4 regions of the Variovorax atrisoli genome follow, and region 2 is predicted to be linked to each of the others. Evidence: predicted binding sites of a transcription regulator. Region 2 holds the regulator's gene; each other region holds the start of a gene.
The links. The regulator sigma-54, encoded in region 2, starts transcription at its own class of promoters, with help from an activator protein. The targets are predictions, from matches to a motif close to TGGCANGNAANCTGCTTT.
Positions count from the first base shown of each region.

Region 1: a site for sigma-54 is predicted at 4,724-4,741, ahead of atzF (allophanate hydrolase). Genes of this name have one in related genera too.
Region 3: a site for sigma-54 is predicted at 4,574-4,591, ahead of FHY06_RS30860 (isopenicillin N synthase family dioxygenase). Genes of this name have one in related genera too.
Region 4: a site for sigma-54 is predicted at 1,864-1,881, ahead of FHY06_RS32975 (transglutaminase family protein). Genes of this name have one in related genera too.

Region 1 covers NZ_JACIBG010000004.1:402,913-409,936, reverse strand. The annotation lists gene FHY06_RS17070 (beta-ketoacyl synthase chain length factor) at 1-766, opposite strand, end outside; gene FHY06_RS17065 (beta-ketoacyl-[acyl-carrier-protein] synthase family protein) at 879-2,084, opposite strand; gene FHY06_RS17060 (AmpG family muropeptide MFS transporter) at 2,239-3,633, opposite strand; gene FHY06_RS17055 (M48 family metallopeptidase) at 3,693-4,556, shown strand; gene atzF (allophanate hydrolase) at 4,773-6,503, shown strand; gene FHY06_RS17045 (ABC transporter substrate-binding protein) at 6,518-7,024, shown strand, end outside.
Region 2 covers NZ_JACIBG010000004.1:121,300-128,323, reverse strand. The annotation lists gene argS (arginine--tRNA ligase) at 1-958, shown strand, start outside; gene FHY06_RS15800 (SPOR domain-containing protein) at 970-1,749, shown strand; gene FHY06_RS15795 (thiol:disulfide interchange protein DsbA/DsbL) at 1,905-2,552, shown strand; gene lptA (lipopolysaccharide transport periplasmic protein LptA) at 2,752-3,468, shown strand; gene lptB (LPS export ABC transporter ATP-binding protein) at 3,465-4,259, shown strand; gene rpoN (RNA polymerase factor sigma-54) at 4,414-6,015, shown strand; gene FHY06_RS15775 (phospholipase D family protein) at 6,139-7,024, shown strand, end outside.
Region 3 covers NZ_JACIBG010000011.1:111,353-118,376, forward strand. The annotation lists gene rutA (pyrimidine utilization protein A) at 1-328, shown strand, start outside; gene rutB (pyrimidine utilization protein B) at 345-1,154, shown strand; gene rutC (pyrimidine utilization protein C) at 1,193-1,585, shown strand; gene rutD (pyrimidine utilization protein D) at 1,591-2,397, shown strand; gene FHY06_RS30845 (malonic semialdehyde reductase) at 2,394-2,990, shown strand; gene rutF (NADH-dependent FMN reductase RutF) at 3,005-3,562, shown strand; gene rutR (HTH-type transcriptional regulator RutR) at 3,696-4,400, opposite strand; gene FHY06_RS30860 (isopenicillin N synthase family dioxygenase) at 4,624-5,625, shown strand; gene FHY06_RS30865 (VOC family protein) at 5,649-6,035, shown strand; gene FHY06_RS30870 (BMP family ABC transporter substrate-binding protein) at 6,116-7,024, shown strand, end outside.
Region 4 covers NZ_JACIBG010000014.1:102,507-109,530, reverse strand. The annotation lists gene FHY06_RS32975 (transglutaminase family protein) at 1-1,790, opposite strand, end outside; gene FHY06_RS32970 (DNA internalization-related competence protein ComEC/Rec2) at 1,932-4,379, shown strand; gene FHY06_RS32965 (oxepin-CoA hydrolase, alternative type) at 4,540-5,400, shown strand; gene FHY06_RS32960 (circularly permuted type 2 ATP-grasp protein) at 5,499-6,995, shown strand; gene FHY06_RS32955 (alpha-E domain-containing protein) at 7,007-7,024, shown strand, end outside.

The sequences.
Region 1 (7,024 bases), 280 kb from region 2:
CGAGATGGGCCAGCGATTCGAAGAGGCCCAGCGACAGGGCCATGGGATTGATCTCGGCCAGCGACTTCGCCGCTTCCGAGCGCGGCGGCGTGGCCGCCGGCGCCTTGCCGTCCTCGCTGGCGAGCGACCAGTCGAGCACCGCCACGGTGCGCTCGCTGGGCTCGCTGGCGATGACCAGCGCCACCGCGAGCAGGCCTCGGCTGTCGGTGACCGAGGTCACGGCGCCCACCGACGGCGCGTCGTAGCCCACCAGCAGCACCGGTTCCTGGTCGCAGGCGGACTGCACCGCCGCCTCCAGCAGGCCGGAGGCGAAGCTGTGCTCGAAGGCCGAGACCGCGTTGCTCGCCGCCGTGCAGCCGGTGCCGATGGTCCAGTAGCCGACGGCCGCGTTGTGCACCGAGTTGTGGAACTTGGTGGGCGACAGCATCTTCGGGTCGTTCGCGAGCGTGCTGCACATGTAGTCGTTGATCGCCAGGTCGCCATGCGCCGAGGTGAACACGCAGGGCACGTCCGCCGCGTTGCGGCCCGAGGCGGCGAGGGACGCCGCGGCCACCTCGAGCGCCAGCGCCACCGTGTCGGGCGCGCGGCGGCGCTCGGCCGGGGCCAGCACCTGCGGCGAGGGCCGCTTCACGGGCGGATCGGCCAGCGCGCCTTCGCCGCGGAAGGCCGCACGCGCGGCGTCCCAGCCGGGCAGCGTGGGAGTCCAGAAGGCGGGGCCTTCGATGTAGAGGGTGGGGCGGGTGGGCGCGCTTGTCGTGGTTGTCATTGGATTGCCTTCTCGCGGAACACCGGGGAACCGGCTTTGCCGGGCCACTGGTGTTGCCCCCGGAAGGGGGGTGGAGGAGCGACACGGAGTGCGCGGAGCCTGGGGGCGAGCTTCATGCTTGCGCCTTGCCGAAAACCAGCGAGCAGTTGTTGCCGCCGAAGCCGAAGGAATTGCTCAGGGCGTAGCGCACCTCGCCGCGCGCCGGCTCCAGCCGGATCTGCGGGCCGAAGCCCTCGTCCAGAGTCTTCGTGTTGACGGTGCCGGGCATCAGGCCGCGCTCGATGGCCAGCAGGCTGATGACGGCCTCGACGATGCCCGCGGCGCCCAGCGTGTGGCCCATGAAGCCCTTGGTCGAGCTGGCGTGCGTGCGCGCCGGGAAGCGGCGCGCCACCAGCGCGCCCTCGACCTCGTCGTTCTTCTGGCTCGCGGTGCCGTGCATGTTGATGTAGTCGATCGCCTCGGGCGCGAGGCCGGCGCGCGCCAGCGCATCGTCGAGCGCACGCTCGGCGCCCAGTCCCTCGGGGTGCGGCGTCGACATGTGGTGCGCGTCGCTCGCCTCGCCGTAGCCCAGCAGGAGCAGCGGCGACGCGTCGGCGCCGGCCTGCACGCGCTCCACCAGCGCGAAGCCCGCGGCCTCGCCCAGGCTGATGCCCTTGCGGTCGGCATCGAAGGGGCGGCACGGCTCGGCGGACACGAGCTCGAGCGAGTTGAAGCCGAACAGCACGCTGCCGCACAGCGTGTCGGCCCCGCCGACCACGGCTGCGTCGGCCAGGCCCAGGCGGATCAGCCGCTCGGCCGATGCGAACACCTTGGCGCTGGAGGAGCAGGCGGTGGAGATCGTCTCGCTGGGCCCGCTGATGCCCAGCAGCTGCTGCGTGAACATGGCCAGCGAGTGCGGCGTGTGCACTGCCGCGCGGCGCTGGTAGGGCGGGAACATGCCCTGCTCGTCGAGCTGGGTGTAGGCCAGTTCGGTCTCGCCGATGCTGGCGGTGGAGGTGCCCAGCACGAGCGCGATGCGCGAGGCGCCGTACTTCTCGCGCGCCGCGGCCACGGCCTCGATGAAGCCGTCGGCCTGCAGGCCCACCCAGGCCAGCCGGTTGTTGCGGCAGTCCCATTGCGCGAGCGGCTCGGGCAGCCGGGCCTCCTCGAGCCCGTCGACGCGGCCGATCCAGGTGGGCAGCGGCGCGTCGCCGAAGTCGTTGGCGCGCAGCCCGCTGCGCGACTGCGCGAGCGCGTCGGCCAGCGCTTCCTTGCCGACACCGACGGCGCTGGTGGCCGTGTAGGCGCTTATCTGAAGAGGAGAGATTCTGGACGGCACGATCTTGTAGGGGTGTTGGGCTGTCGGTCGGCGCGCGGCGTACGGCAGGGGCGCGACGGGAAGGAAAGGATATTGAAAGAAACGAATGTATACCGGTACAGCCTAACAGCAGCGCGGCCGGCGCGGCGTCGGCCGTTTCCTATACGGCCGGGCGCTATCGGCGCTCCTGGGGGCTTGCCGTCGCCGTCAGCCGCGAGGCCAGCGCCACCAGAACCAGCACCGGCGCGCCCAGCAGGGCGGTGCCGACGAAGAAGCTGCTGTAGCCGTAGGCGTCCACGAAGGCGCCCGAGTAGCCGGCCAGGAACTTCGGCAGCAGCAGCATCAGCGAGCTGAACAGGGCGTACTGCGTGGCGGAGTAGCTGATGTTGGTGAGGCTCGACAGGTAGGCGATGAAGGCCGCCGAGGCGATGCCGCCGGCCAGGTTGTCGGCCGAGACCACCGCGATCAGCGCCGTCAGGTCGTGCCCGCGCGTGGCCAGCCAGGCGAAGAGCAGGTTGCTGGCCGCGCTGAGCACGGCGCCCATCATCAGCACGCGCATCACGCCCAGGCGCATCGACAGCACGCCGCCGACGAAGGCGCCCACCAGCGTCATGATCACGCCGTAGATCTTGCTGACGGAGGCCACCTCGTCCTTGGTGAAGCCCATGTCCACGTAGAACGGGTTGGCCATGATGCCCATCACCACGTCGCTGATGCGGTAGATGGCGATCAGCGAGAGGATCAGCACGGCCTGCCACTTGTAGCGGCGGATGAAATCGGCAAAGGGCTCGACCAGCACGTTGCGCAGCCACTCGGCGGCGCTGCGGGCCTTGGGCGGCGCGCCGGGCACCGGCTCGGGCGACAGCAGTACCGTGACCACGCCGACGGCCATCGAGGCGGCCATGACCAGGTAGGCCGTCTTCCAGGCGCCGTTCTGGTAGGCCGCGGCACCCGTGGCTGCCGCCGCTGCTGCAGCGGGCGCCACCTCGGCCCAGGCCGCGACCCACAGCACGCCGGCGCCGGCCCAGATCATCGCGAGCCGGTAGCCCGTCTGGTAGGCGGCGGCCAGCGCGGCCTGCTTGCGCGGCTCGGCCGATTCGATGCGGAAGGCGTCGAGCGCGATGTCCTGCGTGGCAGAGCCGAAGGCCACCAGCAGCGCGCACCAGACCAGCGGCGTGAGCCCGTGGCGCGGGTCGTTGACCGCCATGCCCGCCAGTCCCGCGACGACCATGCACTGCGCCAGCAGCAGCCAGCCGCGGCGGCGCCCCAGCAAGGTGGTCAGCGGCGGCAGCGGCATCCGGTCGACCAGCGGCGCCCAGACCCACTTGAAGCCGTAGGCCAGCCCGACCCAGCTCAGGTAGCCGATGGTGGTTCGGTCGATGCCCGCCTCGCGCAGGCGGAAGCTCAGCGTGCCCAGCACCAGCAGCAGCGGCAGCCCGGCCGAGAAGCCCAGCGCCAGCATGCGCAGGGTGGCGGGTTCCAGGTAGACCTTCAGCGCGTCGCGCCAGGGCGGTGAGGGGGGCGTGGGGGTTTCTGCGGGCGAGGCGGACATGTGCCCCGGATTGTCCATGAGCGACGGCCCGGGTTCCCGGGCTTCTTGTCTTCATTTGTTCCTATCATCCCGCTCCTATGTGCACACGATGCGATCGCCCCTTTTCCGCCGTTCCCGTTCCTTCCGTGGCTTCCGCGTGGAATCCGCGGCGCGCCTTCCTGCTGGCGGCGGCCGGAGCGGTGCTCGCGAAGCCCGCCCTCGCGCAGGTCGACGTGGGCAAGGCCTCGGTGGCGCGCAACATCGTGCCGGTCGAGCAGGTCGAGACGGCCGGCGTGCAGCAGTACGGCCAGCTGCTCGCGCAGGCCCGCGCCAAGGGGGCGCTCGCGGGCGACGGCAATCCGCAGCTGCAGCGCCTGCGGGCCATCGCCGCGCGGCTCATCCCGTTCGCCACGCCGTGGAACGCACGCGCGCGCGACTGGAAGTGGGAGGTCAACCTGATCGGCAGCAAGCAGATCAACGCCTTCTGCATGCCCGGCGGCAAGATCGCCTTCTTCACCGGCATCCTCGATCAGCTCAAGCTCACCGACGACGAGGTCGCGATGGTGATGGGCCACGAGATGGCCCACGCCCTGCGCGAGCACGCACGCGCCCGCCTGGCCAAGAGCGCGGGCACGGGCGCCGCGCTCTCGATCGGTGCGCAGCTGCTCGGATGGGGGCAGGTGGGCGACCTGGCAGCGCGCGCCGGCACGCAGCTGCTCACGCTCAAGTTCAGCCGCAGCGACGAGACCGAGGCCGACCTCGTGGGACTCGAACTCGCGGCGCGCGCGGGCTACGATCCGAAGGCGTCGGTGTCGCTGTGGCAGAAGATGGCCACGGCGTCGAAGAACCAGGGCGGCCTGAGCTTCCTGTCGACGCACCCCAGCGGGCCGGATCGCATCGCGAAGCTCGAGGCGAACCTGCCCAAGGTCGAGAAGCTCTACCGCGACGCTAGGAAGAGCTGAGCTTCCTGCTCTCTCTCCCCTGGGGGGAGGGCCGGGGTGAGGGTGACGGCCTCCAGATAGAAGCCGCGCTTCGTTCTGCGCACCTGCCCTCGCCCCAACCCTCTCCCCACGGGAGAGGGAGCCAATCCGAACACGTTCCCCATCCGCGCCCTCCCGGCTTTTTGCGCTGGCATGCCGCTTGCATCTCAACTTGTACACATGTTTGGATGCCTGAAGATGGTGCACGAAGAAAACCCGAAAAGCGGAACGCCAGACGCCGCCTGGATCGCCAGGTTCGCCTCGCCCCTGGCGCACACGCACGCCGCGGTGGCGCTGGATTTCGCCCTGCCGCTCGCGGGGCTGTGCTTCGCGGTCAAGGACAACATCGACGTGGCCGGCGTGCCCACCACCGCCGCCTGCCCGGCCTTCGAGCGCCTGCCCGAAGTGCATGCGGGCGCGGTGCAGCGCCTGCTCGAAGCCGGTGCATCGCTGGCCGGCAAGACCAATCTCGACCAGTTCGCCTGCGGACTTAACGGCACGCGCTCTCCCTATGGCGAGGTGCCCAACGCCTTCGACGCGCGCTACGTGTCGGGCGGCTCCAGTTCGGGATCGGCCTACGTCGTGGCCACGGGCGAGGTCGACTTCGCCCTGGGCACCGACACCGCCGGCTCCGGCCGCGTGCCGGCCGGGCTCAACAACATCGTCGGCCTCAAGCCCTCGCGCGGGCTGCTGAGCGCCTTCGGCGTCGTGCCCGCCGCACAGAGCGCCGACTGCGTCTCCATCTTCGCGCGCACCGTCGCCACCGCGGTCGACGTGCTGCTCGCAGCCGCGGGCCACGACGCGCGCGATCCATATTCGAGAGACATCGACCTGCGCCGCGAGCCGCTGCCCGCGCGCTTCCGCTTCGGCGTGCCCGACCGGCTGAGCTTCTTCGGCGACGCCGCCGCCGAGCAGGCCTTCGGCGATGCGGTCGCGCGGCTGCTCGCGATGGGCGGCACGCCCGTCACCATCGCCTATGCGCCGCTCGCGGAAGCCGCCGGGATGCTCTACGAGAGCGCCCTGGTCGCCGAGCGCTACGCCGCGGTGCGCGAGTTCTTCGACGCGCACGCCGACGACGTCGTCGAGCCCGTGCGCGGCATCCTCGCGAGCGGCCGCCAGTACGACGCCGCCGACGTGTTCGAGGCCCAGGCGCGGCTGCGCGCCATCGCGCAGAAGGTCGAGCCGATGTGGCGCGACATCGACCTGCTGCTCGTGCCCACCGCGCCCACGCACTACACGCGCGAGCAGATGCGCGCCGATCCGGTCGCGCTCAACCGCAACCTCGGCGCCTACACAAACTTCGTCAACCTGCTCGACTACGCCGCGCTCTCGGTGCCCAGCAGCCTGCGCGCGGACGGCCTGCCCTTCGGCATCACGCTGATCGGCCCCTGCGGCAGCGACCTCGCGCTGGCCGAGCTGGGCCAGCGCTTTCACCATGCCACCGGCCTCGCGCAAGGCGCGACAGGCCAGCCTCTGCCGCCACCGCGCGCCATTCCGGGGCTCGCGGCGCCGGACGCCGGCACCCTGCCGATCGCCGTCGTCGGCGCGCATCTCTCGGGCATGCCGCTCAACAGCCAGCTGACCGAGCGCGGCGCCACGTTGATGCGCGCCACCACCACCACGCCGGCCTACAGGCTCCACGCGCTGCCGGGCACCGTGCCGCCCAAGCCCGGACTGCGGCGCGTGGCCGAAGGCGATGAAGGCGCCGCCATCGCGCTGGAGGTGTGGGCCGTGCCGCTCGCGCAGGTCGGCAGCTTCCTCGCGCTCATCCCGCCACCGCTGGGCCTCGGCAGCGTCGAGCTGGCCGACGGCAGCTGGGTGAAGGGATTCATCTGCGAAGGCCATGCGCTGGCCGGCGCGCAGGACGTGACCCATCACGGCGGCTGGCGCGCCTACGTCGCGAGCCGCGCCAACCCGAGTTCCAACTGATCAGAGGAGTTCCGATGAGCATCCAACAAAACTCTCCCGCCGCACGCCAGCGACGCCAGCTGCTGCAGGCCGGCGCCGCGGGCCTGGCCGTGCTGGCGGCACCCGCCATCGTGCGCGCGCAGGGCGCGGCTGCGAAGCTGCGCATCGGCTTCTGGCCCGTGGCCGCGGGCCTGCCGTTCTTCGCGGCGGTCGACAAGGGCTACTTCAAGGAAGCAGGCCTCGACGTGGAGCCGCTGAAGTTCGCCGGTGCGCAGCAGGTGATGGAAGGCATGCTCGCCGGCCGCTGCGACGGCAGCGCCAACGGCACCGGCTCGGCCAACCTCGCCATCGGCGAGATCGCACAGCCCGGCCTGTTCAAGATCTTCTGCACCAATCCGAGCAACGCGAAGTACGTGCTCGACGAATTCATCGTCGCCAAGGACAGCCCCGTCAAGAGCGTGGCCGAGCTGGCCGGCAAGAAGGTCGCGTCGGGCCCCGGCATCCAGAACGTCACCCTGTGCAAGACCATGTTGGAGCGCGCG
Region 2 (7,024 bases):
CGTGGCCTACCTGCGCCGCGAGCAGGACCTGGACCTGCAGGCCTTCCGCGTGCGTTTCGACCAGTACTACCTCGAGTCCAGCCTCTACACCAGCGGCCGCGTCGAGGACGCCGTGCGCAAGCTCGTGGCCGCCGGCAAGACCTACGAGCAGGACGGCGCGCTGTGGCTGAAGTCGACCGACTACGGCGACGACAAGGACCGCGTGATGAAGAAGCAGGACGGCACGTACACCTACTTCGTGCCCGACGTCGCCTATCACATCGCCAAGTGGGAGCGCGGCTTCCACAAGGTCATCAACATCCAGGGCACCGACCACCACGGCACCATCGCCCGCGTGCGCGCCGGCCTGCAGGCCGTGGGCGAAGGCATCCCCGAGGGCTACCCCGACTACGTGCTGCACACCATGGTGCGCGTGATGAAGGGCGGCGAGGAGGTCAAGATCAGCAAGCGCGCCGGCAGCTACGTCACGCTGCGCGACCTGATCGAGTGGACCAGCACCGACGCGGTGCGGTTCTTCCTGCTGAGCCGCAAGCCCGACACCGAGTACACCTTCGACGTCGACCTCGCGGTGACGAAGAACAACGACAACCCGGTCTACTACGTGCAGTACGCCCATGCGCGCATCTGCTCGGTGCTTGCCGGCTGGGGCGGCGACGCAACATCGCTGAAGGACGTCGACCTGTCGCCGCTGGAAAGCCCGGCCGCCCAGGCGCTGATGCTGGTGCTGGCCAAATACCCGGCCATGCTGACGGCCGCCTCGAAGGACTTCGCCCCGCACGACGTGACCTTCTACCTGCGCGAACTGGCCGCCAGCTACCACAGCTACTACGACGCCGAACGCATCCTGGTCGACGACGAGAAGGTGAAGCTGGCCCGCCTGGCGCTGGTCGCCGCGACCGCGCAGGTGCTGCACAATGGCCTCGCGATTCTCGGCGTCAGTGCACCGAGCAAGATGTGAACCCCCTCACCATGAAGAAGACAAGAAGTCAACGCGGCAACATCGTCATCGGCCTGATCATCGGGCTGGTGCTCGGCCTGGGCGTCGCGCTGGGCATCGCGGTCTACGTGACCAAGGTGCCGATCCCGTTCGTGACCAAGACGCAGCGCGGCGGCGCCGAGCAGGACGAGGCCGAGGCCCGCAAGAACCGCGACTGGGACCCGAACGCGCCGCTGGCCGGCAAGGCCGGCGCACCCAAGCCGGCGACGCCGGCCGCCCCGGCAGGCCCGGTCAACCCGATCACCGGCGAGCCCGCCACCGGCAACACCGCCGCCGCTCCCGGCGGCGCCTCGCCCGGCACCGCGCCGCCGGTGCCCGTGGTGGTGGCGCCCAAGCCGCCGCGCACCGCACCGACGCCGGCCGAGGCCAACGCCCTGCCGCCGTCGAACGACCCGCTGGGCGACCTGGCCCGAGCCCGGTCGGGCAGCGTCTCCGGCTCCGGCAGCACGACCACCGCGTCGGCCGCGCCGAGCAGCAGTGGCAGCAACGCCGGCAGCAGCGGCTCGGGCCTCGATCCCTTCATGTACTTCGTGCAGGCCGGCGCCTTCCGCACCACCGAGGATGCCGAGGCCCAGCGCGCCAAGCTGTCGCTCATGGGCGTCGAGGCCAAGGTCACCGAGCGCGAGCAGGCGGGCCGCACCGTCTACCGCGTGCGCGCCGGCCCCTTCAACAAGAAGGACGACGCCGACCGCCTCAAGGAACGGCTGGACGGCGGCGGCATGGATTCGGCGCTGGTCCGCGTGCAGCGCTGAGCGGCGTCATCTGCCCGGCAACCGACACGAATAGCCCCCAAACTTCGCCGCGCGGCGTTTGCCGCCACCATCCACAGCCTCGGGCGCGCCGGATGCGGGGGAACTCCCCGCCGCGCGCCGGCTCAGTCTGCCGTAATAACTGGAGAGCTCTTTCAATGAAACGTCGTGACTTTTCGCTGGCCGCAACCTCGCTCGGGCTGCTGTCCCTGGGCGTCAACCCGGCCCACGCCCAGGCGCGTGTGCCCAAGGCCGGCTCCGAGTACCTGGTGCTCGACAAGCGCGTGCCGGTCGACGCGCCCGCCGGCAAGGTCGAGGTGGTCGAGTTCTTCTCGTACAACTGCCCGCACTGCAACGACTTCGAGCCGTCGCTGGAGGCCTGGCTCAAGACGATCCCGAAGGAAGTCTCCTTCCGCCGCATTCCCGTTCCCTTCGTGGGCAACGACGTCGAGGCCAAGCAGCGCCTGTACTACACGCTCGAAGCCATGGGCAAGGTCGACGAGTATCAGCCGAAGGTGTTCAACGCGATCCACGCGCAGCGCCAGAACGTGAACGGCGACGCCAACATCATCGCCTGGGCCACCGCCAACGGCCTGGACGCCGCCAAGTTCAAGGAAACCTTCACCTCCTTCGGCGTGGCCAGCAAGGCCAAGCGCGCCTCGCAGCTGACCGACGCCTACAAGGTGGCGGGCGTGCCGGCGATGGCCGTGGCCGGCCGCTGGTATGTCGACGGCGAGACCGCCGGCAACATGACCAAGGTGCTTCAGGTCGTGAACTATCTCATCGGCGAGGCCAAGAAGGGCTGACCCCCAGGCTTCGCGCACTTCGTGTCGCGCGCCTTCCCCCTTGCAGGGGGCAACACCGGCGGCCCGGTGAAGCCGGTTCCGCGGTGTTCGGGCATGAAGCCGGGAAGAAAGTCAAGCCCGCCTAGGCGGGCTTTTTCATCTGTGCGGGCGGGGCAGGAGCACGCAGCCGCATACAATGCCGAGCAAGTTTCGTGCCTCTATGACATTGCACTCTCACCCCACCACCTCCTTCCTGCGTCGCATCGGCCGGCTGGCCGCCGGCGCCCTGTTGCTGGCAGGCCTCGCGTCGGGCGCCGTGGCCGAGACCGCCGACCGCTCCAAGCCGATGAACATCGAGTCGGACGCGATGCGCTACGACGACCTGAAGCAGACCAGCGTGTTCACCGGCAACGTGCTGGTGACGAAGGGCACGATCATCATCCGTGGCGCGCGGCTGGATGTGCGCCAGGACGCCGAGGGCTACCAGTACGGCGTGGTCACTGCGGCGCCCGGCAAGCGGGCCTACTACAAGCAGAAGCGCAATGCGCCCGACGAGTGGATCGAGGGCGAGTCGGAAGTCATCGAGTACGACAGCCGCGCCGACAACGTCAAGTTCATCCGCAACGCCGTCATGCGCCGCCTGCTGGGCGCCACGCCCAACGACGAGAGCCAGGGCGCGCTGATCGTCTACGACCAGAGCAACGACACCTACACCGTCAACGGCTCGACCGTGCCGCCGAACACCGCCGTCAACGCCTCGGCCCCTGGCGGCCGCGTCCGGACCATCCTCACTCCCAAGGCCGCCACCGCGCCGGCCCCGGGCGCTCCGGCTCCGGCCGGCGGTGCCAAGGCCCCTGCGCCGGCGCCCACCCCGGCTCCCGGCGCCGGCCTGCGCCCGAGCACCACGCTCAGTGACCAGGGAGACACGCGCAAGTGATCGAATCCGCAGGAACCCAGGACGCCAGCGGCACACCGGGCAGCCGCCTGGTCGCGCGCGGCCTGAAGAAGAGCTACGGCAGCCGCACCGTCGTGAAGGACGTCTCGCTCGACGTGCAGAAGGGCGAAGTCGTCGGGCTGCTCGGGCCGAATGGCGCGGGCAAGACCACCTCGTTCTACATGATCGTGGGGCTGGTGCGCGCCGACGCCGGCGACATCTCCATCGACGGCGAGCCGATCGCGCACATGCCGATCCACCGCCGCGCCCGCATGGGGCTGAGCTACCTGCCGCAGGAAGCCTCGATCTTCCGCAAGCTCACGGTCGAGGAGAACGTGCGCGCCGTGCTCGAGCTCCAGAGCGAGCCCGACGCGAAAGGCAGGCTGGTTCCCCTGTCGAAGGAGCACATCGAGGAGCGCCTGACCGACCTGCTGGTCGACCTGCGCGTCGACCACCTGCGCGATTCGCCCGCGATGGCGCTGTCGGGCGGCGAGCGCCGCCGAGTCGAGATCGCGCGCGCCCTGGCCACGCAGCCGCGCTTCATTCTTCTGGACGAGCCCTTCGCCGGCATCGACCCGATCGCGGTGATCGAGATCCAGCGCATCATCAGCTTCCTGAAGGAGCGCGGCATCGGCGTGCTCATCACCGACCACAACGTGCGCGAGACGCTGGGCATCTGCGACCACGCTTTCATCATCAGCGACGGGCACGTGCTGGCACAAGGCACGCCTTCGGAGATCGTCGACAACGCCGAGGTACGCAGGGTGTACCTGGGCGAGCACTTCCGGATGTGATCATGTTGCGAGGGTCAACGGCAAGCGTGGTCGCCATGCGCGTGGAGCCCCTTCGCGAGGGCTGGTGTGCACGGCCGCCCGAAGCGGCCGGCCCGCTCCCGGCAGGGAACTGGCGTGGCGCGCGGCGTGCTGCCTCGGGGGGAGCCGTCTTCTCATGAAGCAGGGGTTGTCCCTTCGCGTTTCGCAGCACCTGGCGCTCACGCCGCAGCTGCAGCAGTCGATCAGGCTGCTCCAACTCTCCACGCTCGAGCTGAGCCAGGAAGTGGAGCAGATGCTCGACGAGAACCCGTTCCTGGAGCGCACCGCCGAGGAGGCCGTGCGCGAGGAATTCGGGCTCGACACCGCCGACGCGCCGGTCCCTCGCGATGACGGCGGCGATGGCGCCGACGGCGAGGGCGACTTCGCCCCCTCGGCCGCGAGCAGCAGCAGCGCGACTTCTTCCACGGAAGGCACGGCAGTCGCCGACGCCGACGGCCCCGCCGCCGAGATCGCCGAGCGCGAGCCCGACTGGGAAGGCGATGGCACCGTCGACATGGCGCCTGACGACAGCGAATGGGGCAGCGACGCGCCCGCGCGCCAGAACAACGCCGGCGACGACGAGCGCGCCGATGCCACCGAGCTCGCGCGCAGCCAGGAGTCGCTGCAGTCCTTCCTGCACCGCCAGGCACTGAGCCTGCGGCTCAACGAGAGCGACAGCGCCGCGCTGCGCTTCCTCATCGAATCGCTCAACGAGGATGGCTACCTCGAAGACTCGCTGCCCGCGCTGGCCTCGGGCCTGGCGGGCGACGACAACGACGAATTCGACGACCTCGTGCACCACTTCCAGGTGGCGCTGGGCCTGCTGCAGAGCCTGGAGCCCGCCGGCGTCGGCGCGCGCGACCTCGGCGAATGCCTGAGCATCCAGCTGCGCGCCATGGCGAGCGACGACGAGACCGAGGAAGAGGAACTGGTCCGCAAGACGGCGCTGGCCATCTGCAAGCAGCCCATGGAGCTGCTCGCGCGCCGCGACTTCAAGCGCCTGGCCACGCTCACCCGCAGCAGCGAGGAGCTGGTGCGCTCGGCGCTGCAGGTCATCGCGCGGCTGGAGCCCAAGCCGGGCCGGCGCTTCGTCGACGTGGAGCGCAACGTCATCGTGCCCGACGTGATCGTCACCAAGACCGGCCGCGGCACCAACGTGAAGTTCCGCGTGATGCTCAACCCCGACGTGATGCCGCGCCTGCGGGTGCACGACATCTATGCCGGCGCGCTGAAGTCGCACAAGGGCGAGGGCAGCCAGGCGCTGTCGCAGCGGCTGCAGGAGGCGCGCTGGTTCATCAAGAACATCCAGCAGCGCTTCGACACCATCCTGCGCGTGAGCAACGCCATCGTCGAGCGGCAGAAGAGCTACTTCGTGCACGGCGAGCTCGCCATGCGCCCGCTGGTGCTGCGCGAGATCGCCGACGAGCTGGGCCTGCACGAATCGACCATCTCGCGCGTGACCACCGCCAAGTACATGGCCACGCCCTTCGGCACGGTCGAGCTCAAGTACTTCTTCGGCTCGGCGCTGGGCACCGAGACCGGCGGCAACGCGTCGAGCACCGCGGTGCGCGCGCTCATCAAGCAGTTCGTCGGTTCCGAAAGCGTGAAGAAGCCGCTGTCGGACAGCCAGATCTCCGAGATGCTGAAGGAGCAGGGCATCGAGTGCGCGCGCCGCACCGTCGCCAAGTACCGCGAGGCGCTGCGCATCGCGCCCGCCAACCTGCGCAAAGCCTTGTAACTGGCACACCCCCAGGCTATGCGCACTTCGTGTCGCTTCGCCAACCCCCTTGCAGGGGGCAACACCTGCGGACCGGCGGAGCCGGTTCCGCGGTGTTCCTGGAATGGGCTCGCGTGGCGTTGGATGGTGGCTGCGGTGTTCGCCCTGCTCGTGCTGCTTGTCACGGGCTGCGCCACGCTGCCCGACGAGGCCCCGCGCCCGCCCACCAAGACCATCGCCGTCTCGGCCGACACGGCGCTCGGCAGGATCGCGCTGGCCTCCCAGCCCGACCCCGACCTGAGCGGCTTCCGCCTGATGCCCGGCGGCGACTTCGCCTTCGACACCCGCATCCAGCTCGCGCGCCGCGCGCAGCGCACGCTGGACGTGCAGTACTACCAGATCGAGAACGACGAGACCGGCCGCTACCTGCTGCGCACCCTGCGCGACGCCGCCCAGCGCGGGGTGCGCGTGCGGCTCTTGATGGACGACCTCTATACCTCCGGCGAGGACGAACTGCTGCTGGGCCTGGCCGCCACGCCCAACGTGGAGCTGCGCCTGTTCAACCCCTTCCCGGCAGGCCGCGGCAGCCTGCTGAAGCGCTTCACCGCCTCGCTCTTCGACTTCAGCCGCGTCAACCGCCGCATGCACAACAAGCTGTTCATCGCCGATGGCGCGATGGCGGTGGCGGGCGGGCGCAACATCGGCAACCAGTACTTCAGGCGCACCTCGGGCGAGAACTTCATCGACCTCGACACCTTCGTCACCGGCGCGCTGGTCCCGCGCCTTGGAAGCCTGTTCGACCAGTACTGGAACAGCGTCTACGTGCGGCCTATCCAGTCGGTGGTGGGCAGCAGCCTCTCGCGCGAGGAGCTTCAGCAGCGCTTCGAGCTCGCCACCGGCCCCGAGACCACGCCCCCGCCGCCCAAGCCCGCCCCCAACGACCTGCTGGGCTACAGCCCGATGGCCGAGGACCTGGACGCCGGCAAGCTCGGCCTGATCTGGACCACCGCCGAAGCCTATGCCGATTCGC
Region 3 (7,024 bases), on a different contig from region 2:
CGCCGACCACGAGGCCATCGCGTGGCTGGGCCAGCAGGGCGCGGCCGACACCAAGTCGGGCGCCGACACCAACGTGCGCCAGATGGCCGACCCGACCTCCGCCGTGAACATCAACATGGGCACGCTGGTCGGCTCCTACGCGAGCGTCGCGCGCATGCTCGACGAAGTGGCCGAGGTGCCCGGCACCGAAGGCGTGCTGCTGACCTTCGACGACTTCGTGCAGGGCGTCGAGGCCTTCGGCGAGCGCATCCAGCCGCTGATGAAGAGCCGCGCGCACGTGCACAGCCCCGTGCCCTCGCAGGTCGAACCCGAGCGCCTCGCGGCCTGAGCGGAAGGAGCGCCACGTGACCACTCCCGCACGCAACACCACCCTCACCTCGAACACGCCCGTCGGCGCGCCGCGCGCGCCCGGTGCACCCGCGCCGCTGATACTGCCCGCGCGGCCCGAACCGCTGGCGCTGCACGCGAGCGACTCGGCGCTGATCGTCGTCGACATGCAGAACGCCTACGCCTCCATCGGCGGTTACGTCGATTCGGCCGGCTTCGACATCTCCGGCGCGCAGGGCACCATCGCCGGCATCGTGCGCGCCATCGCGGCGGCGCGCGCGGCGGGCATGCTGGTCGTGTTCCTGCAGAACGGCTGGGACGCGAACTACGTGGAAGCCGGCGGCCCCGGTTCGCCCAACTGGCACAAGTCGAACGCGCTCAAGACCATGCGCGCCAGGCCCGAGCTGCAGGGCAAGTTCCTCGCCAAGGGCGGCTGGGACTACGAGCTCATCGAGGAGATGAAGCCACAGCCCGGCGACATCGTCGTGCCGAAGACGCGCTATAGCGGCTTCTTCAACAGCACGCTCGACAGCACCCTGCGCTCGCGCGGCATCCGCCACCTGGTGTTCACCGGCATCGCCACCAACGTGTGCGTCGAATCGACGCTGCGCGACGCCTTCCATCTCGAATACTTCGCCGTGATGCTGGAAGACGCCACGCACGAGCTCGGCGGACCCGCCATCCAGAAGGCATCGGTCTACAACGTGGAGACCTTCTTCGGCTGGGTGTCCACGACGGAGCACTTCTGCAGCACCTTCGCGCCCTCCCTCGGTACCCAGGCCGCACAAGCCGACCAGGCCGCCAAGGCCGAAGCGGCCGTCGCCTGATTTCCCCTTCCCACCCTCTTCGACAAGGACCCTCCACCATGCCCAAGCAAGCCATCATTCCTCCCGGCACCGGCGTTCCCATCGCTCCCTTCGTCCCCGGCACGCTCGCCGACGGCGTGCTCTACGTGTCGGGCACGCTGCCCTTCGACAAGGACAACAACGTGGTGCACGTCGGCGACGCGAGCGCGCAGGCCAGGCACGTGCTGATGACCATCAAGGGCGTGGTCGAGGCCGCCGGCGGCACCATGGACGACGTGACCTTCAACCAGATCATGCTCAAGGACTGGGCCGACTACGCGAAGATCAACGCGGTGTACGCCGAGTTCTTCCCCGGCACCAAGCCCGCGCGCTACTGCATCCAGTGCGGCCTGGTGAAGCCCGACGCGCTGGTCGAGATCGCGTCGATCGCGCACGTGGGCAAGAAGGCCTGAGCTTCATGAGCGCGCTGCACTACGAGGTGCACGGGCCGTCCGATGCAGCGGCCACGGTGCTGCTGTCGTCGGGCCTCGGCGGCTCGGCCGGCTTCTGGCAGCCACAACTCGGCGCGCTGATCGCCGCCGGCTACCGCGTCATCGCCTACGACCAGCGCGGCACCGGCCGCAGCCCCGCCGCGCTGCCCGAGGCCTACGCCATCGCGGACATGGCCCGCGACGTGATCGAGATACTCGACGCGACGAACACCGCGCGGTGCCATTTCGCCGGCCATGCGCTCGGCGGCCTCGTCGGACTGCAGCTTGCACTCGACGCGCCTTCGCGCATCGCGAGCCTCGCGCTCGTCAACGCGTGGTCGAAGCCCAATCCGCATTCGGCGCGCTGCTTCGATGCACGGCTCGCGCTGCTCGACGCATGCGGCCCGCGCGCGTACGTCGAAGCGCAGCCGATCTTTCTCTATCCCGCCGCCTGGGCCGCCGAGAACGCGCAGCGCGTGGCCGACGAAGTCGATCACGCCTTCGCGCACTTCCCGGGCGAAGCCAACATGCGGGCTCGCATCACCGCGCTGCGCGCCTTCGACATCGACGCCAGCCTCGCCGACATCGTCGCGCCCGCATTGATCGCCGCAGCCAGGGACGACACGCTCGTGCCCTGGACCTGCTCGCAGCGCCTGGCCGATGGCCTGCGCGACGTCACGCTCGACTTCATGCCGCACGGCGGCCATGCCCACAGCGTGACAGAGGCCGACACCTTCAACCGCAGCCTGCTCGACTTTCTCTCGCGGGTCAGCGCACCCGCCGTTCCAGCATGACCCTCAAGAACACCCTCGACGACGCCGCGCTGTCGCTGCTCTTCACCGGCGCGCGCACCCACAACGGCTGGACCGACGAGCCCGTCACCGACGCGCAGCTCGCGCAGATCTACGCGCTCGCGAGCCTCGGCCCCACATCGGCCAACTGCTCCCCCGCGCGCTTCGTCTTCGTGCGCACGCCCGAAGGCAAGGAGCGCCTCGCGCCGGCGCTCTCCAAGGGCAACCTCGAAAAGACCATGACCGCGCCCGTCACCGTCATCGCCGCGTGGGACCGCAAGTTCTACGACAGGCTGCCCACGCTGTTCCCGCACGCCGACGCGCGCAGCTGGTTCACCGGCAGCCCCGAGGCCGCGCACGAGACTGCCTTCCGCAACGCCAGCCTGCAGGCGGGCTACCTGCTGCTCGCGGCGCGCGCGGTCGGGCTCGACGCGGGCCCGATGTCGGGCTTCGACAAGGCGAAGGTCGACGCGGCCTTCTTCGAGGGCACCGACTGGACCGTCAACTTCCTCATCAACCTCGGCCATGGCGACACGTCGAAGCTGTTCGGCCGCCTGCCGCGGCTGGCCTTCGACGAGGCCTGCCTGCTGGCCTGAAGGAGTCACGCGAGATGCTGCACAACGCCATGGCCTCGAACCCTGCTTCATCGTCACCCAACCCAGCCCTGCTTCCGCAGGGCCTGCAGAAGGCCGACTACCGCAACGCGATGGCGCGGCTGGGCGCGGCGGTGAACATCATCACCACCGACGGCCCCGCAGGCCGCGCGGGCTTCACCGCATCGGCCGTGTGCAGCGTGACCGACGAGCCGCCGACGCTGCTGGTGTGCCTCAACCGTTCGGCCTCGGTGTACCCGGCGTTCAAAGCCAACGGCGTGCTGTGCGTCAATGTGCTGGCGGCCGGGCACCAGTCGCTGTCCACGCTATTCGGCGGCAAGACGCCGATGGACGAGCGCTTCGCCGCGGCCCGCTGGAGCAGCAAGACCACCGGCTCGCCAGTGCTCGACGATGCGGCCGTGTCCTTCGACTGCCGCGTGGTGCACGCGACGAGCGCAGGCACGCACGATGTCCTGTTCTGCGAGGCCGTCTCGATCGCCATCGGCGGTGCGGCGCAGGGCCTCATCTACTTCGATCGCCGGTATCACGAGATCGCTGCGCCGCCGCAGCACTGATCCGTTTTATCCCCTCTCCCCTCGGGGAGAGGGTTAGGGTGAGGGGGCAACGGCGCTCGCAGGAGCAGCAGTGACTTTTCAGGCCGCCACCCACCCCAACCCTCCCCCAGCGGGGGAGGGAGCAAGGCAGGCCTCAGCGCGGCACGATGCCCTGCAGCACGATGCGCTGAACGTTCTCCACCGCACGCTCGAAGAAGGCTTCGTCTTCCAGCGTATGCCCCGACAGCGCCTGCACCTGCACGCCGAAGTCCGCGTAGTGCTGCGTCATTGCCCACAGCCCGAAGATCAGGTGGTGCGGATCGACCGGCGCCAGCTTGCCCGCATCGATCCATGCGCGGATCACTTCCGATTTCTTCTCCACCAGCGTGCGCAGTTCGCGATCGAGTTCGTCGCGCAGCAGCGGTGCGCCCTGGATCATCTCCAGGCAGAAGAGCCGCGACGCATCGGGCCGGTCGCGCGAGATCACCAGCTTGCGGCGGATGTAGCCGCCGATGGCCTCGACCGGGTCCTGCTCGGCGCTGAAGCCGCGCAGCGGTTCGAGCCACAGCGCGAGCAGGTCGCGCAGCACGTTGACGTAGAGCTCTTCCTTGTTGGCGAAGTAGTAGAGCAGGTTGCTCTTCGACACATCGGCGCGAGCGGCCACCTGGTCGATGGAGGTGCCATGCAGGCCGAAGCGCGAGAACAGCCCCAGCGCCGCGCCGAGGATCGCGCTGCGCTTGTCCTCGATCTGGCGCAGCCTGCGGTTCACCGCGGACGCGCTGCGCACCGCAGGCTTCGCGCGCTTGCGTGCGGGACTCTCCTTGCTGGCGCTCGCGGCCAGTGCTTTGGTCTTCGGCATGTTCCCTCGATCCTCCCTCGTTCGTTCGTTCGATCAGTCGGTCCTGCCTCGGCAGGCGTTACGGCGCACCACTGTAAGGCCGTGGTGCATCGCCTTGCGCCGCGACCGCCTTCGCGGCACGGCAATTCGCACCATGCTGACGCGACGGATGGGTTTTGTCCATTTGGTCCAACTGGCACAGACGTTGCATGGCGAAAGGCATGCCAAGCAAGAGGAACCTGCCATGACCCTGCTTTCCGTACCCATCATCGATCTCGCGCCCTACTTCGCCGGCACCGCCGAAGGCAAGGCGGAGGTAGCGAAGAAAGTCGACGAGGCCTGCCGCAGCATCGGCTTCCTCGTCATCACCAACCACGGCATCTCGCCCGAGCTGATCTCGCGCGTGTCGTCGCTCTCGCGCAAGTTCTTCGACATGCCGCTGGGCGAGAAGCGAAAGGTCGATCGTCCGCGCGAAGACGCTGTGCGCGGCTACAGCGCGGTGGGCGAGGAAGGCCTCTCCTACAGCCTGGAGGAAGCGGCACCGGGCGACCTGAAGGAGTCGTTCTCCATCGGCCCCTCGAACGTGCCGGACGACGACTACCACCGCGGCCCCGCCGCGGGCCCGCACTTCGAGCCCAACAGCTGGCCGCCGCTCGAGGGCTTCAAGGAGGCCTACGAGCAGTACTTCGAGGCGATGAGCGATCTCTCGCGCTCGCTGATGCGCGTCTTCGCGCTCGGCCTCTCGCTGCCCGAGACCTTCTTCGACGACAAGATCGACAAGCACATCAGCATGTTCCGCGTGCTGAGCTACCCGCCCCAGCGCGAGCAGCCCCTGCCCGGCCAGCTGCGCGCGGGCGCGCACAGCGACTACGGCAGCCTCACCATCGTGCTGCCCGACGACAAGGGCCTGCAGGTGTTCAACAAGGCCGGCCAGTGGGTGGACGTGCCGCAGGTCGAGGGCGGCCTGGTGGTCAACATCGCCGACCTCATGATGCAGTGGACCAACGACCAGTGGGTGTCGACGCTGCACCGCGTGATCAACCCGCCCTTCGAGGTGGCGAGCACCAACCGCCGCCAGTCGCTGGTGTTCTTCCACCAGCCCAACTACGACGCGATGGTCGAGTGCCTGCCGAGCTGCCTCGCGCCGGGCGAGCAGCCGAAGTACGCGCCCATCTCGTCGGGCGACCACCTCACCTCCAAGTTCGTCAAGCAGACGACCTTCGGCGGCACCAAGGTCGCGGCCTGATTCCTCGGAGGCGCCCGGATCACATGGCCCACCTGTCCTACGTCAACGTCTTCGCGAAGGACGTGGTCGCGCTCAGCGGCTTCTACCAGCGCGTGTTCGGCTTCAAGGAGATCGAGGCGATCCGCTCGCCCATCTTCCGCGGGCTGGACACCGGCAAGTCGAGCCTCGGCTTCAACGCGCTCGATGCCTACGAGCTGCTGCACCTGAGCGAGTTCTCCGACACGCGCGGCGTGAAGTTCCTGCTGAACATCGACGTCGACAGCCAGGCCGACGTCGACCGCATGGTGCCAGTCGCGCTCGAGGCCGGCGCCACGCTCGTGAAAGCGCCCTACGTCACCTACTACAACTGGTACCAGTCGGTGCTGCTCGATCCCGAGGGCAACGTGTTCCGCATCAATTTCATGATGTAGCGGCGCGCGGCCTTCGCCTCTCTTCTCTCGCTTCTGCTTTTCCCTCCCCCGTCTTCACGCTCCTCACGAAAGGTTGCTCCATGCCGCGCATTTCCTCCAACGGCCCGGCCCTCGGCCTGGCACTGACGCTCGCAGCCTGCGGCGCCTCGTTCTCGCTGCCGGCCGCCGCCGACGGCTTCACGCTGAAGGACAAGCCGAAGATCGCGATGCTCTACTTCGGCCCCAAGAACGACGGCGGCTGGACGCAGGCCTTCGACGAGGCCCGCGTGAAGATCGAGAAGGAGATCGGCCAGAAGATCCAGTTCGTGGAGAACGTGCCCGAGGACGCGTCGGCCATCAAGCCCGCGGCCGAGAAATTCATCCAGCGCGGCGCCAACATCGTGATCGGCACCGCCTTCGGCTACTCCGACAGTTTCAAGGACCTGGCCGCCAAGTACCCCGACGTGGCCTTCCTCAACGGCTCTGGCACCACCAACGGCAGCAACCTCGAGTCGTTCTACGGCCGCACCTACGAGAGCCAGTACCTCTGCGGCATGGCCGCCGGTGCCGCATCGAAGACCGGCAAGCTCGGCTTCGTCGCGGCCAACCCCTTCGGCGTGGTGAACTGGACCATCAACGCCTTCGCGCTCGGCGCGCAGAAGATGAACCCCAACGCCACCGTCAACGTGATCTACACCGGCGCGTGGAACGACCCGGTGAAGGAGCGCGCCGCCGCCGCCGCGCTCATCGACCAGGGCGCCGACGTGATCGGCCAGCACGTGGACAGCCCCACGCCGCAGATCGTCGCGCAGGAGCGCGGCGTGTACGGCACCGGCCACCACCGCGACCTGCGCCAGTTCGCGCCCAAGGCAACGCTGTGCTCCTCCGTGTGGGTGTGGGACCGCTTCCTGACGCCGGAGCTCAAGAAGATCATGGCCGGCGGCTGGAAGCCTGCGCAGTACGGCGCCTTCATCGAGATGAAGGACGGCGGCACCGACATCGCCGGCTTC
Region 4 (7,024 bases), on a different contig from region 2:
GGAACGGCACCCAGCCCCGTCGCGGCGCCGCCGGCATCGCCCGCGGCCATGGCGTAGCGCGCCTGGTAGTCGGCCCCGCTCGGCAGCGCGCCGCGCTGCGCGTTCGGGTCGCGCTCGATCATGTAGGGGTAGTCGCCCTTGCTGGCCCACGGTTGCGAATCGAGCGGCAGGCGGTAGCCCATGGGCGAGTCGCCCGGAATGAGGTAGAGCCGGTCGTCGCGCAGGAACCACGGGCCGGTCTTCCAGGCCGGGCCTTCGAGCGCGGGGGCGTCGCGGTTCGCGTTGCCGGGTTCCAGCGGCAGCATGTAGCCGATCACGGCATCGAGCTTCTGCGTGAACACGCGGCGCAGGCGCATGCGCTCCAGCTCGTCGTCGAGCTTGGAGTCGAAGGGGTCGACGTTCACCGGCAGGCGGCGTTCGCGCCAGAGGTAGTAGTAGATGTCCTCGTAGCCCGGCTGGATGTAGCGCTCGGTCAGGCCGAGCTTCTGCGCGAGCAGGTTGGTGAAGCGGCGCGCGTCCTCGCTCGTGTAGTGCGTGGGAAAGCGCTCGTCGGCGAACAGGTCGGGGTCGTGCCAAAGCGGCTGGCCGTCGGCGCGCCAGAAGATCGACAGTGCCCAGCGAGGCAGCTGTTCGCCCGGGTACCACTTGCCCTGGCCGAAGTGCAGGAAGCCGCCCTTGCCGTATTCGGCGCGCAGCTTGTGCACGAGCTCGGTGGCGTAGCCGCGCTTGGTGGGGCCGAGCGCGTCGGTGTTCCATTCGGGCGCGTCGCGGTCGGTGGTGGCCACGTAGGTAGGCTCGCCGCCCATGGTCAGGCGCACGTCGCCGGCCTTCAGGCGGGCATCCACTGCCTCGCCCAGCGCGAGCACGTCGGCCCACTGGTCTTCGGTGTAGGGCTTGGTGACGCGCGGCGATTCGTAGATGCGCGTGACCTTCATGTCATGGCCGAACTCGACCTCGGATTCGTCGACGCCGCCCTCGATGGGCGCGGCGCTAGAGGGCGTGGGCGTGCAGGCCAGGGGGATGTGGCCCTCGCCGGCCAGCAGGCCCGAGGTGGCGTCGAGGCCGATCCATCCCGCGCCGGGCAGGAACACCTCGCACCAGGCGTGCAGGTCGGTGAAGTCGACCGTGGTGCCGCTCGGGCCGTCGAGCGCCTTCACGTCGGGCGTGAGCTGGATCAGGTAGCCCGAGACGAAGCGTGCGGCCAGCCCGCAGTGGCGCAGCAGCTGCACCAGCAGCCAGCCCGAGTCGCGGCAGGAGCCGCTGCCGTTGGTGAGCGTTTCTTCCGGCGTCTGCACGCCGGGCTCCATGCGGATGAGGTAGTTGACGTCCTTCTGGACCTGCCGGTTCAAACCGACCAGGAAGTCGATGGTGCGCTGCTCCTTGCGGTCGATCTTGTCGAGGTAGGCCTGCAGCAGCGGCGTGACCGGGTCGGCCACGAGGTAGGGAGCCAGTTCCTCGGCCTGCGAGGGCGTGTACTTGAAGGGGAAGTTCTCGGCCTGCGGCTCGAGGAAGAAGTCGAAAGGGTTGTAGACCGCCATCTCGACCACGAGGTCGACGGTGACCTTGAACTCGCGCGTCTTCTCGGGAAACACGAGCCGCGCCTGGTAGTTGGCGAACGGGTCCTGCATCCAGTTGACGAAGTGCTCGGCCGGCTCGACCCGCAGCGAATACGAGATGACGTTGCTGCGGCAATGCGGCGCGGGCCGCAAGCGCACGACCTGCGGGCCCAGCTGCACCAGGCGGTCGTACTTGTAGTGGGTGACGTGGTGTAGAGCGGCGTGAATGGACATGCGTTTTTTTGTGCTGTGCTGGCAGATTGCATCGAGAAGATGTCTCTGGTGAGACGCATACTAGCCGAGATGCTTAGCAATTAACGCGCCATTGAGCGCGGGTTCGGGGAGGGTTTGCATCATGGGTTCGGGAGTTGTCCGATGACGCGGAATCGCGCGTCACGCCGGGCTGTGGGCGCTGCCGGCGCATTCGCGGCGCTGGGCGGTTCGCTGTTGGGAGCGGCCTTGCAACTGCAGCAGCCGGTGCTGTGGCCGGCATGGGTCTATGCCGGTTTGCTGTGGGCCGCAACGGCCGGAATGTGTTGGCGGCTGCTGCCGGGAAGGGCGCTCCTGCTCATCGCCCTGGCCTGCGGGGCGATGGCCGGCGCGGGGCTCGCGGGGTGGCGTGCCGTGGCCTATGCCGCAGGCGCACTGGCCCCTGCGCTCGAAGGGCAGGACCTGCGCGTCACGGGGGTCGTGTCCGAGATGCCCCAGCGCAACGAGGCCGGCACGCGCTTCACGCTGGATGTCGAATCCGCCCGTTGGGCCGACGCCGGCGCCCAGGGCCTGCCCGTCGTCCCCGATCGCATCGCGCTCGGCTGGTATGCCGAGGGTTCCAGCCTCTGGAGCCGCGCACCCCGGGCCGTTGCCGACGTCGCCGTGCTCCACGCGGGCGAGCGCTGGAGCCTGACGGTGCGCCTGAAGGCGCCGCACGGCAACCGCAACCCGCATGGCTTCGACGGCGAACTCTGGATGTGGGAGCAAGGCCTGCATGCCAGCGGCCATGTGCGCAGCGGCACGCGCGACGTGGCGCCGGTGCTGGTCGACTCCACCTGGCGCCACCCCATCGAGCGGGCCCGCGAGGCCGTGCGCGATGCGATCTTCGAGCGCGTGCCCGACCGCGCCCGCGCAGGCGTGATCGCGGCCCTCGTCACCGGCGACCAGAACGCCATAGACCGCGCCGGCTGGGACGTGTTCCGTGCCACGGGCGTGGCGCACCTGATGTCGATCTCGGGCCTGCACGTCACGATGTTCGCCTGGCTCGCTGCGCACGTGGTTGGCCTGCTCTGGCGCCACAGCGCAAGGCTGATGCTGAGGCTGCCCGCCCAGCAGGCGGCGCTGGTCGGCGGCGTGCTGCTGGCCGCACTCTATGCGCTCTTCAGCGGCTGGGGTGTGCCGTCGCAGCGCACGGTCTGGATGCTCGCGACGGTCGCGCTGCTGCGTCTCACCGGTCGGCGCTGGCCATGGCCGAACGTGTGGCTGCTGACCGCCGCCGTGGTGGTCGCGCTCGATCCGTGGGCCCTGATGCAGGCTGGCTTCTGGCTGAGCTTCGTCGCGGTGGGCGTGCTCTTCGCGACGGACGCCGGAATGCCGGGCGAGCAGCAGGCCGCCGGGGCCGCTCGGCTGCTGCGCTTCTTCCGCGAGCAATGGACCATCACGCTGGCCATCACGCCGCTGAGCCTGCTGCTGTTCCAGCAGGTGTCGCTGATCGGGCTGGTGGCCAATGCGGTGGCGATTCCCTGGGTGACGCTCGTGATCACGCCGCTGGCGATGCTCGGCGTGGCGGTGCCGCCCCTGTGGGACGCTGCTGCCTGGGCCGTGCATGCGCTCGCGCTCCTGCTGCAATGGCTGGCCGGCCTGCCGCATGCCACGCTGTCGATGGCAGCGCCTCCGCTGTGGATGGCCGCCTGCGGCGTGGGCGGCGGCGTGTTGCTGGCGATGCGGCTGCCGTGGTCGCTGCGCAGCCTTGGCGTTCCTCTGCTCCTGCCGGTGCTGCTGTGGCAGGCGCCCCGGCCTGCGATGGGCGAGTTCGAGTTGCTCGCCGCAGACATCGGCCAGGGCAACGCGGTGCTCGTGCGCACCGCCACACACAGCCTGCTCTACGACGCCGGCCCGCGCTACAGCCTCGAAAGCGACGCGGGCCACCGCGTGCTGGTGCCGTTGCTGCGGGCCTACGGCGAGCGGCTCGACACGCTGGTGGTGAGCCATCGCGATGCCGACCACATCGGCGGCGCGCCCGCGGTGCTCGCGATGCAGCCCGAGGCCGAGCTGCTGAGCTCCATCGAGGCCACGCACCCGCTGCAGGCGATGCGTGCGTCGAAGCGCTGCGAGGCAGGGCAGTCGTGGAGCTGGGACGGCGTGCGCTTCGAGGTGCTGCATCCCTTCGAGAGCGATTACCGCAGCTTCGGCAAGCCCAATGCGGTTTCGTGCGTGCTGCGCGTCGACAACGGACGCGCGGCGGCACTGCTGGCCGGCGATATCGAGCGGCTGCAGGAAGCGGCGCTGGTCGTGCGCACGCCCCAGCTGCTGCATGCCGACGTGCTGCTGGCGCCGCATCACGGGAGCAAGACTTCTTCGGGGGAGGCTTTCCTCGACCAGGTCAGGCCGCGCATCGTGCTCGTGCAGGCGGGGTACCGCAACCGCTTCGGCCATCCGGCCCGGGAGGTGGTCGCGCGCTACCTCGACCGGGGCGTGCGGCTGATCGAGAACACCCGCTGCGGCGCCGCGCATTGGAGCAGCCTGCATCCTGCCGACGTCGTCTGCGAACGGGAGCAGCGCGCCCGGTACTGGCAGCACCGCCTGCCCCCTTCGGAGCCCCCGGGCTCTTGAAACTGTGAATTAATTGTCAAAAGTAGCTTAAAGGTATTCATTTTCACGAATCCAAGCCGAAGAATCCTGCGTTTTACTGGGTAGCTACAACTCGGTAACAAGGGGGCAACATGTACAGACGTCCACGCTTGCAGCGGGGCGTGACCGCAGGGCGGGTTTCATGACGACAGCGGTTCCGGCCATCACCAGCGCGAGCGCCGCGCCCGCGTCGGGCGCCAGGCTCGACATGCACCGCGAAGGCCCGGTGCTCATCCTGACGCTCAGCAACCCGGAGGCGCGCAACGCCATCAATCCCTCGGTCTACCGTGCGGCGGCCAAGGCGATACGCGCCACCGCGGGCTTCCGCACGGTGCGCGCCATCGTGCTGCGCGGCGAGGGCGATCACTTCAGCGGAGGCGGCGACCTGCGGCGGCTGGCCCGCCAGCGAAAGCTGCCGGCCGCCGAGCAGCGCGGCCACATCGACGCGCTGCACGAATGGCTCATGGCGATCGAGGAGGCGCCGCAGCCCGTGATCGCCGCGGTCGAGGGGGCGGCGATGGGCGGCGGCTTCTCGCTGAGCCTGGCCTGCGACCTCATCGTGGCCGCCGAGGACGCGAAGTTCGCGATGTCGTACATCAACGTCGGCCTCTCGCCCGACGGCGGCGGCACCGATTCGCTGGCCCGCGCTCTGCCGCCGCAGGCCGCGCTGGAAATGCTGCTCGACGGCACGCCGTGCACTGCCAGGCGGTTGCATGAGCTGGGCGTGGTCAACAAGGTGGTGCCGCATGGGGAAGCCGGTGCCGCCGCGCTCGCCTGGGCGCAGCAGCTTGCGCGCGGGCCGTTCGAGGTGCAGGCGCGCATCAAGCAGCTCGTGTATGCGGCGCGCGGACGCAGCCGGCGCGAGCAGCTGGAGGCCGAGCGGGAGTCCTTCCTGACGAGCCTCTACAGCGACGAGAGCGGGGAGCGCATCAAGGGATTCCTGTCGCCCCGCAAGAAGCAGGAAGCGAGCGAGGCGGGGAGCGAGGAGGGCTCCGCCGGCTGAGCGAGGAAAGATCATCCGGCCCGTCTCCGGCCTTGGCATCAGGGGTTCTACTGGCCCTGAACTTGCTAAGCTACGAGCTCAAGGAGATTGGTCGTTCCATGCACAAATTTGACGAGATGTACGAGCAGCTTCCCTACGCTGGAGCTGCGATTCGACAGCATTACAAGCGCTACGACCAATGGCTCGCGAAGCAACCCGGTGAGGTGATGCGTTCGCGACGCGAAGAGGCGGAAATGATCTTCCGCCGGGTCGGCATCACCTTCGCGGTGTACGGCGCCAAGGACGAGGACGGCTCCGGCACCGAGCGGCTCATACCGTTCGACCTGCTGCCTCGCATCATTCCCGCCCACGAGTGGGACAGCATGGAAAAAGGGCTGGTGCAGCGCGTGACGGCGCTCAACCGCTTTCTTCACGATGTCTACCATGACCAGGAAATCATCAAGGCCGGCATCATCCCGGCCGAGCAGATCCTGAACAACGCCCAGTTCCGCCCCGAGATGATGGGCGTGAACGTGCCGCACAACGTCTACTCGAACATCTCGGGCATCGACATCGTGCGGGCGCCCGACGCCTCGGGCAACGGCGAGTACTACGTGCTCGAAGACAACCTGCGCGTGCCCAGCGGCGTGAGCTACATGCTCGAGAACCGCAAGATGATGATGCGGCTCTTCCCCGAGCTCTTCAACCAGAACCGCATCGCACCGGTCGCGCACTACCCCGACCTGCTGCTCGAAACGCTTCGCGCCAGCGCGCCGCCGGCCACGGCCGAGCCCACGGTGGTGGTGCTCACGCCGGGCATGTACAACAGCGCCTACTTCGAGCACGCCTTCCTCGCGCAGCAGATGGGCGTGGAGCTGGTCGAGGGGCAGGACCTGTTCGTGAAGGACAACTTCGTCTACATGCGCACCACGCGCGGGCCGAAGCGCGTCGACGTCATCTACCGCCGCGTGGACGACGACTTCCTCGACCCCGAGGTGTTCCGCCCGACCTCGACCCTGGGCTGCGCGGGCCTGATGCGTGCCTACCGCGAAGGCAACGTCGTCATCTGCAATGCGGTGGGCACCGGCGTGGCCGACGACAAGTCGATCTACCCCTACGTGCCGAAGATGGTGGAGTTCTACCTCGGCGAGAAGCCGATCTTGAAGAACGTGCCCACCTACATGTGCCGCAACAAGGACGAGTTGCAGTACACGCTCGACAACATGAAGGACCTGGTCGTCAAGGAAGTGCACGGCGCCGGCGGCTACGGCATGCTGATCGGCCCCGCCGCCACGCAGGCGGAGATCGAGGACTTCAAGAAGGCCGTGATCGCCAAGCCCGACGGCTACATCGCCCAGCCCACGCTGAGCCTGTCGACCTCGCCCACCTTCGTCGACGCCGGCATCGCGCCGCGCCACATCGACCTGCGCCCCTTCGTCCTCTCGGGCAGCGAAGTGCAGATGGTGCCCGGCGGCCTCACGCGCGTGGCGCTCAAGGAAGGCTCGCTGGTGGTGAATTCGTCGCAGGGCGGCGGCACCAAGGACACCTGGATTCTCGAAGCCGACCGTGTGCCCAAGTCCAAGGCTCCCGCACAGTCGCAAAGCCAATCGCAGTAGGAGCACGAACGATGCTGTCCCGCACCGCA